DNA from 2 places in the Marinobacter panjinensis genome. Region 1 is predicted to be linked to the other one. Evidence: predicted binding sites of a transcription regulator. Region 1 holds the regulator's gene; the other holds the start of a gene.
The links. Region 1 encodes FliA, which starts transcription of late flagellar genes. Its sites were predicted from a motif close to CTAAAGTTTNNNNNNNNNNNGCCGNTAA; they were not measured.
Positions count from the first base shown of each region.

Region 2: a site for FliA is predicted at 2,584-2,611, ahead of FDP08_RS02495 (methyl-accepting chemotaxis protein). Genes of this name have one in related genera too.

Region 1 covers NZ_SZYH01000001.1:1,173,456-1,177,668, forward strand. Annotated here, with positions in the region: gene FDP08_RS05290 (protein phosphatase CheZ) at 1-574, opposite strand, end outside; gene cheY (chemotaxis response regulator CheY) at 596-979, opposite strand; gene FDP08_RS05300 (RNA polymerase sigma factor FliA) at 1,159-1,890, opposite strand; gene FDP08_RS05305 (MinD/ParA family protein) at 1,920-2,732, opposite strand; gene flhF (flagellar biosynthesis GTPase FlhF) at 2,779-4,077, opposite strand; gene flhA (flagellar biosynthesis protein FlhA) at 4,138-4,213, opposite strand, start outside.
Region 2 covers NZ_SZYH01000001.1:554,337-558,549, forward strand. Annotated here, with positions in the region: gene FDP08_RS02490 (ABC transporter substrate-binding protein) at 1-636, shown strand, start outside; gene FDP08_RS02495 (methyl-accepting chemotaxis protein) at 619-2,505, opposite strand; gene FDP08_RS02500 (bifunctional GNAT family N-acetyltransferase/carbon-nitrogen hydrolase family protein) at 2,692-4,213, shown strand, end outside.

The DNA of each region.
Region 1 (4,213 bases):
TGACCTTCTGGATGACCTGGCCGGTCAGGTCCTGAAAATCCTGGGCCAGCAGTATTTCCGACAGGTTCTGGTACATCGCGCCGGCATCGGTATTGAGGCTGACAAAAAAGGTATCTATCCGGGCATAGAGTTCGCGGAATTCCGCCGGCGCCATCTCACGGCGGCGCAGCCTCTGCCACTCGTCCCTCAGCTCTGCCGCTTCATCACGAATGGCGCTGGCCCGGGGCATGGCTTCTTCCACCAGGTCCATGGTGCGGTTAGCCGCCTTTCCCGTCATCTGGACCACGTATTCCAAGCGGTCCGACGCGTCGGTCATTTTTGACAGCGCTTCGGACTGTTCATCATTACGCGGATCAACATGAAAGTTGCGAATTGCCTCATGGAGGCTGCGGGTCAGCCGGCCAACCTCGCGGTACAGACTCTGATCCCTTACCTCGCTGAGCTCATTGATCAGTGTCATGGCCCGGGCATACTCTCCGGCATTGACCTGTTCAGCCAGTTCAGCGGCCTGGCTACGGAGCTTTTCCGTAATCTCCGGGTCGAGGCCCTGATGGTTCTTGTCATTTTCGCTCATGGGAGCCCGTCCGACCTCTGATTACTGGATTCGCTCGAAGATCTTCTCAATCTTCTCCTTGAGGACCGCTGCAGTGAACGGCTTGACCACGTAGCCATTCACCCCGGCCTGCGCCGCCGCCACAATCTGATCCCGCTTGGCTTCGGCCGTTACCATGAGCACCGGCAGGGTCTTGAGGTTCTCATCGGCACGGACTTCCTTGAGCAGGTCCAGCCCGGACATGCCCGGCATGTTCCAGTCGGTAACCAGAAAATCGTATTTTCCGCTGCGGAGCATTGGCAGCGCGGTATTGCCATCATCCGCTTCATCGGTGTTGGTAAAGCCAAGATCGCGAAGCAGGTTCTTGATGATCCGTCGCATGGTGGAGAAATCATCCACGATCAGGATTTTCATGTTTTTGTCCAATGGGACCTCCAGTATAAAACGCCCGGAATTCGTTTTTGGCTTCCGGCTCTCAGTCCAGCAAGCCGGCAGATTTACCGCTTATTGTGTTGCCTTTGGGCCGGTTGTAAAGCACCGGTTACCAAAAGGCTACAGTAAAGAATGCTTTGCAACGCTGCACAACGACTGCTACGCGACAGAGGTCACTTCTTCCAGTCAGAGAGCCGACCCCGCAATCTGAGCGCCGCCTGGCTGTGGATCTGGCTCACCCGGCTTTCGCTGACACCCAGAACTGCGCCAATTTCCTTGAGGTTCAGTTCTTCCTGGTAGTACAGACCAAGCACCAGTTTCTCGCGCTCTGGCAGATCGCCAATGGCCGTGGCCAGGTTCTTCCGGAAGTTGTCCGATGTCAGGCCTTCCAGTGGGTTGTCACTGGTCTCTGCTTCGTTTATCGGCAGGTCGCCGGATTCATTGAGCTCATCGAGGCTAAAAAGTCGGCCACTGTTGGCATCGCTCAGTGAGGAGTGGTATTCATCAAGGCTCTGGCCGAGTTCCTCGGCGACTTCCCAGTCCAGGGCTTCACGGCCCAGGCGGTCCTCGACGGCCTTGATGGCTTTGGCAATACGGCGGGAGTTTCTGTGTACGGAGCGGGGAACCCAGTCCCCCTTGCGGATCTCATCCACCATGGCACCGCGGATCCGGATGCCTGCATAGGTTTCAAAGGTAGCCCCCCTGGTGGAGCTGTAACGTTGGGCCGCTTCCAGCAAACCGATCATACCAGCCTGCATAAGGTCCTCAAGCTGGACCGAGGCCGGCAGCCGGGCCATCAGATGAAGTGCGATTTTCTTGACCAGCGGCGCCTGCTCCTCAACAAGCTGTGAGGGCCCCTGCGTGCCGGTCCGGTGGTAGATTCCAAGTTCTTTCGCCAATGTCATGTATCCGGCTTTTCAGTGAAGGATCAAAATCAGACTTCGACGAGCCGCTCCACAAAAAATTCCAGATGCCCCCGGGGCGATTGTGGTAACGGCCAGTTGTCGACTTTATCCGCCAGGCTCTTGATGGCAAGCGATGCCTTGGCACGGGGATAGGCATCCAGCACGGCGCGCTGGCGTTGAACCGCCTTTTTCACGGCCTCGTCGTAGGGCACTATACCCACATATTGCAGTGCTACATCCAGAAACCGCTCGGTCACTCTGGTCAGTTTTTCAAACAGATGGCGGCCTTCCTGCTCGTTACGCACCTGATTTGCCAGAATGCGGAAGCGGTTAGTGCCGTAATCACGGTTCATCAGTTTGATCAGGGCGTAAGCGTCGGTGATGGAGGTGGGTTCATCGCATACGACCAGCAACAACTCCTGGGAGGCTCGCAGGAAGCTGACCACAGAGTCGGAAATACCGGCCGCGGTATCCACGATCAGAACGTCAATCTGGTCGCCCAGTTCGCTGAAGGCATTGATCAGCCCGGCGTGCTCGAGCGAGGACAGCTGGGTCATGCGCTGGGTACCGGAGGAGGCTGGCACAATCCTGATTCCGCCAGGACCGCTGACCAGCACATCGCGCAGGTCGCAGTCACCGGCAATAACATCCTGGATGTTCCGGTTGGCGGTAATCCCCAGCAAAACGTCAATATTGCCAAGACCAAGATCGGCATCAAGCAGCACGACACGCCGCCCTTTCTGCGAAAGGGCGATGCCGAGGTTCACCGCAACGTTACTCTTGCCAACGCCCCCCTTCCCGCCGGAAATCGCAATCACCTGTACCGGATGTGGTTTGCTCATACTGATTCTGATCTCTTGCCACGTTGAACCACAGGCTGTGTTGTTATTAAACAGCGACCGCCTCTTGCTGCTGGAGTTTTTTCAGCCTTTCCACGGCCAGCCGCACCAACGGAATGGGTTCGGCGTGGTGCAGGTCTTCAGGGATCTTCTGGCCGTTAGTGTAATAGGCAACCGGCAATCCCGTTTCCATAACAAATCCCAGCGATTCTCCCAGGGTCAGTGCTTCATCAATTTTTGTCACCACACACCCTGTGAGATTTGCCATCTTATAGCAATGCCAGACGGATTTCATGATGCGTGGCTGACTGGTCGCAGAAACCACCAGATGGGTGCGAATATTGTGATGACTGCGGGCCAGTTCCGTGAGTTGCTCATCGTACCCTTTATCGGTACTGGTCAGGCCTGCAGTGTCAATCAGCACAAGGTGGCGGTCCGACAATTCGTCGAGAATATCATCCAGTGAATGGGTCTCATCCACTACCCGCACCGGGACATTCAGAATACGCCCGAACACGAACAGTTGCTCGTGGGCAGCCACCCTGTAGCGATCCGTAGTCACCAATGCGAGGGAATCGGCGCCGTGGCGCAGTACATAATGGGCCGCAAGCTTGCCGATGGTGGTGGTCTTGCCAGAGCCTGTGGGGCCCACCAGGGCATAGACGCCACCCTCCTCGGGCCACTCGGCTCGGGAGGTTTTTACGCCGGCTGCCAGCATTTTCAGCGACTGTTTCCAGCCATCTTCAAGACGCCCGGCACGATGACGACGAGACAATGAGCCGGCAAGCTCCTGGCCCAGACCGAATTCCTGCAGCCGTTCGGCCAACCGTTGCTGCACCGCATTCACTGCCGTTTTTTCAGGCTCGGCCGTCGCCCGGCGGGCACCAACCAGGTCCCTGAGAGAGCTGATTTCAGCGCGCATCTGGGCCAGTTCACCGGAATAGCCCGGGTTCGCGTTAACAGGCTCTTCCACCGTTAATTCGCTGCCGCCAAAAGCATCGGCCGCCAGACTGGCATAACCCTGATCCGAACCATTATTGCGGCCGCCCGACCCGGAGCGCTTTTCCCGGACTTCCCGGATTCGCTCACGGGAACGGCCAAGTTCATCCTCCAGGCGGCGGTGCTGTTCCGCCTGGAGCTCTGCCAGCCGGGATCCATTGGTGGCTTCCCGTGCTGCATCTCCCAACCGTTGGCGCGCCATATTTTCGTCATAATCCAGCGCTGTCACAATTTCGACGCCACCATCCACACGACGATTGGACAGAATCACTGCATCGGGGCCCATCTGGTCCCGCACCTGGCGCAGCGCCTCTGCCATGCTCTGGGCAAAAAACCGTTTTACTTTCATGATGACTCTTCCTCCCCGGTCAGCGCTACGTGGCGCCTTCCGCCTTGCCGTCCGCGGCCTTTACTGGCCAACGGATGCCACAATGGTGATCTGTTTGTTATCCGGTATTTCCTGGTACGACAACACGTGCAATCGC
Region 2 (4,213 bases), 620 kb from region 1:
GGCAACCTCCTTGCCATCCCCCTTCCTATAGACGGCGGGTTACTGGGGTTCAGGGTCTGTGTGGTACTGCAGGAATCACTGCCAATGTTTGAAGGCATCAAGAGCGTTTCAGATTTGCAGGAAGCCGGAATCCGGGTTGGCCAGGGTACCCACTGGCCGGATACCGACATACTTGAGGCCAATGGCGTAAAGGTGATTACCCATTCACGGTACGAAATTCTTTTCCGGATGCTGGAGAATCATCGGTTTGAGTGTTTCGCGCGAGGGGTCAGCGAAGTGCTGTTTGATCTGGAGATGCAAGGCAACATGAACCTGGCCATCGAACCGGACTTGCTGATTGCCTACCCCATGCCATCCTACTTTTTTGTCAGCCGCCGTGACCACGAAACCGCCCAGCGTTTACAGCTGGGCATGGAACGGGCCATCAATGACGGCAGTTTCGGCAAGTACCTGGACCATTTCTACGGCAGGGCAATGAAAGCACTGGACCTCGGAGAGCGAAAAATGCTCGTACTGAACAACCCATACCTGACCGAGGAATCCCTGGCCATCGGCCGCCACAGCCTCATGAATCTGCAGCGGCGCATCAATAACCTGTCTTCGTCAGACGAAGCCGACTCAGACTTTGAACCTTGAAACATTCTGGCTGAGGGCTGTTCCGATCGATTCTATCTGCCCACTGTAAACGTCGTTTTCACTGGCAGCCTTGGCAGCCTCCTGCCCCTCATCTGCAATGCGCGTGATGGACGAGTTCAGCTCTTCGGTGACCGATGTCTGCTCCTCAGACGCAGTCGCAATCTGGGACGTCATCTGGCTGATAGACGTGATGGCATCTGCAATCCGGTTTAGCGCTTCCATGGCGTCCTGAGCCTTTTCCATACTGACATTAGACACAGCCGTTGATGCCTTCATAACGTCAACTGCATTGTTGGCACCACTCTGCAGACGTTCAATCATGTTGTTGATTTCTTCAGTGCTGTCCTGGGTGCGGCGGGCCAGATTGCGCACTTCGTCAGCCACCACCGCAAACCCGCGACCCGCATCTCCTGCCCTTGCCGCCTCAATCGCGGCATTCAGAGCCAACAGGTTGGTCTGCCCGGCAATACCCTGAATCACCTCCAGCACCGAGGTAATGTCGGTCACGTCTTTGCCGAGCTTATCGATAACTTCTGCGGCGGCGCTGATCTCTTTGGACAGTTTCTGCACGGCGTCCCTGGATGCGGCGACGGTTTCCAGCGAATCGCGGGAGTCAGAGTCGGCGGTATTGGCAGCATCCGCGGTCTGTTGCGCGTTTTGGGCAATCTCGCCGGCCGCGGCAGACATTTCGTTGATGGCCGTGGCCACCATATCAACTTCAGCCTGCTGTTTTTCGACGCTGCCGCGGCTTGTGCTGGCGGTCTCCCGCAGAGACGCTACGTTTTCCCCAAGCTCTGCGGTGCCCTTCTGAACATCCCGGACAACGTTCTGGATGTTTTCAACAAAGCTGTTGAATTCCCGGGCCAGTGTGCCGAATTCGTCACTGGCGCTATCATCCAGGCGCTTGGTCAGATCGGCCTCGCCACTGGCGATGGACGACATGGCGCGGTTCAGCTTTCTGACCGGAGCCATCAGCACACGTATGCCGAGATGCAGAACAACCAGCGATACCAGCAGACCAATAACCGCAATCATAAGCCCGGTCACTCGTGCCGCCTGTACCGGCGCGTTGATTTTATCTTCATTGATAAAGGTGCCGAGATACCAGTCAACGCCACGGGCGCCGGCAATGGGGTGAAAACTCGCTGTCCAGCTGACTTCGTCCGACTCATAGCGGTGGGTATCGCCGCCGAGCTGGGGCGCTTCGCCCAGCAGCACGCTGATGTCCTTGCCTACCAGATCCTGGTTCGGGTGAAAAAGAACGGTACCGTCATCACTGATCAAAGCCGCATAGCCGGTATCAGCCAGGGTAATGGCAGAGAGGGCCTGTTCGATGGTTTTCAGTGCAATATCACCTCCGATCACCCCTTCATAGTCTCCGCGTTTCACAGGCGCCAGGGTTGAAATGATGGTTCCGCCCGTGCCTGCATCCAGGTAGGGTTCAGTGAAGGAGGCGGTTCCGGTCTGTTTCGCCTGCTTGAACCAGGGGCGGGTGCGTGGGTCAAAGCCATCCGGAAGAGTGGCTTCCGAAGCATCGTCCTTCATCAGCATATAGCCGTCATCCCGGCCGACATACACGTCGATAAAACCACCCCCGGTTGTGGCTGCAGCCAGTATCACCCGAGCCTCCTGATCAGTAGTGACGGATTCCAGTGCCTTTGCGGTTGCTTCGGTCATGGTCAGGCGGGTATTGAGCCAATCAGCGATACTGGACGTACTCTGGGCCACTGCATCTTCGATCAACGCATCTACATAGGTATCGGTGGTGCTCTGCAGCCTCAGGTTGCCACTGAGGGTAAATGCCCCCATGACCAGCACCAGCAGTATTCCGAAGGCAATGAGCAACTTCTGGCCGAAACTCAGATTCATTATGCGGATCCTTTTGATTCATTCGATACAGGGTATGCGAGCCTACCGCCTTCGCACCCTGTGTTCTGTATAGTTTTGTTTTCGGCTTTTGCTGCGAAGTCTTTAGCGCGATCTGATAAAATAGGAACTTTAGTCAACGCATTCTGTCTGCGTATTTTTCCCTGAATCCAACCGGAGCCGCCGTATATGGCCCATGAAGAACTGCATCTCAACCTTCGGAACCTCACCATTGATGACTACCCCCAGCTCCAGAAGCTAATGGACAGGGTTTACGATGATATCGGCGGTGCCTGGCCAGAAGACACGATCAAGGCGCTGGTTGAGCAGTTCCCGGATGGCCAGATATGTATAGAGGAATCCGGCGAGCTGATCGCCATAGCGCTGACGGTCTGTGTCAAGTATGAGCGTTTCAGCAACCCCCACACTTACGACGACCTGATCCTCCGCAACGAGAAGCTCTGGCATAACGACAAGGGCGATTCCCTTTACGGCCTGGACGTATTTATTCACCCTGATTATCGCGGGTATCGCCTTGGGCGGCGCCTTTACGAAGCCCGCAAGGAACTCTGCCGTTCGATGAACCTGCGCGCCATCCTGGCAGGCGGTCGGATACCGGGGTACCACAAGTATTCCGATCGGTACTCGCCCGAGGAATACATCCAGCGGGTGGATCGTAAGGACATTTACGACCCGATTCTGAGCTTCCAGCTGTCCAATGACTTCCAGGTTACCCGGTTGATGCACAAATACCTGCCGGAAGACGAGAAGTCACTGGGTTACGCCACCCTGCTGGAGTGGCGGAATATTCTCTACACCCCACCCTCGCCGGTTCTGAGTGTCAAGAAAACCCAGGTACGGCTGGGTGCGGTGCAGTGGCAGATGCGTGAATTCACCTCCGTGGATGAGGTTCTCGAGCAGGTTGAGTATTTCGTCGATGCGCTGTCGGATTACAAGAGCGATTTTGCGTTATTTCCGGAGTTCTTCAACGCCCCACTGATGGGCCTGACGGATCAGATGGATCAGACCCGTGCTATCCGTTTCCTGGCCGGTTTTACCGAGCAGTTCCGCAACCAGATGTCGGAAATGGCGGTCAGCTACAACATCAACATCATCACCGGTTCCATGCCACTGCTGGAAAACGACCGGGTGTACAACGTGTCCTACCTATGCCATCGGGATGGTCGCGTGGATGAGCAACGCAAAATCCACATCACGCCCCATGAGCGGCGTGACTGGGTTATCGAAGGTGGTGAAAAGTTCCAGGTCTTCGAGACAGATGCCGGCCGCGTTGCCATCATGATCTGCTACGACATCGAATTTCCGGAACTCGGGCGTCTGGCCGCGAGTGACGAAGTGGACATCATCCTTGTGCCCTTCTGGACGGACACCAAGAACGGCTACCTGCGGGTTCGCCACTGCGCCCAGGCCCGAGCCATTGAAAACGAGTGTTACGTGGTGATCACCGGCAGTGTGGGTAACCTGCCCAAGGTGGAAAATCTCGACGTTCAATATGCCCAGTCCTCTGTGTTCTCTCCATCGGACTTTGCCTTTCCCCACGATGCAGTCATGGCAGAAACTACACCGAACACCGAGATGATCATGTTTTCGGACATGGATCTGGAGAAACTCAAGCTGGTGCGTAACGAAGGATCCGTCACCAACCTGAAAGACCGCCGCACCGATATATACGCGCTCAATACGATTCAAA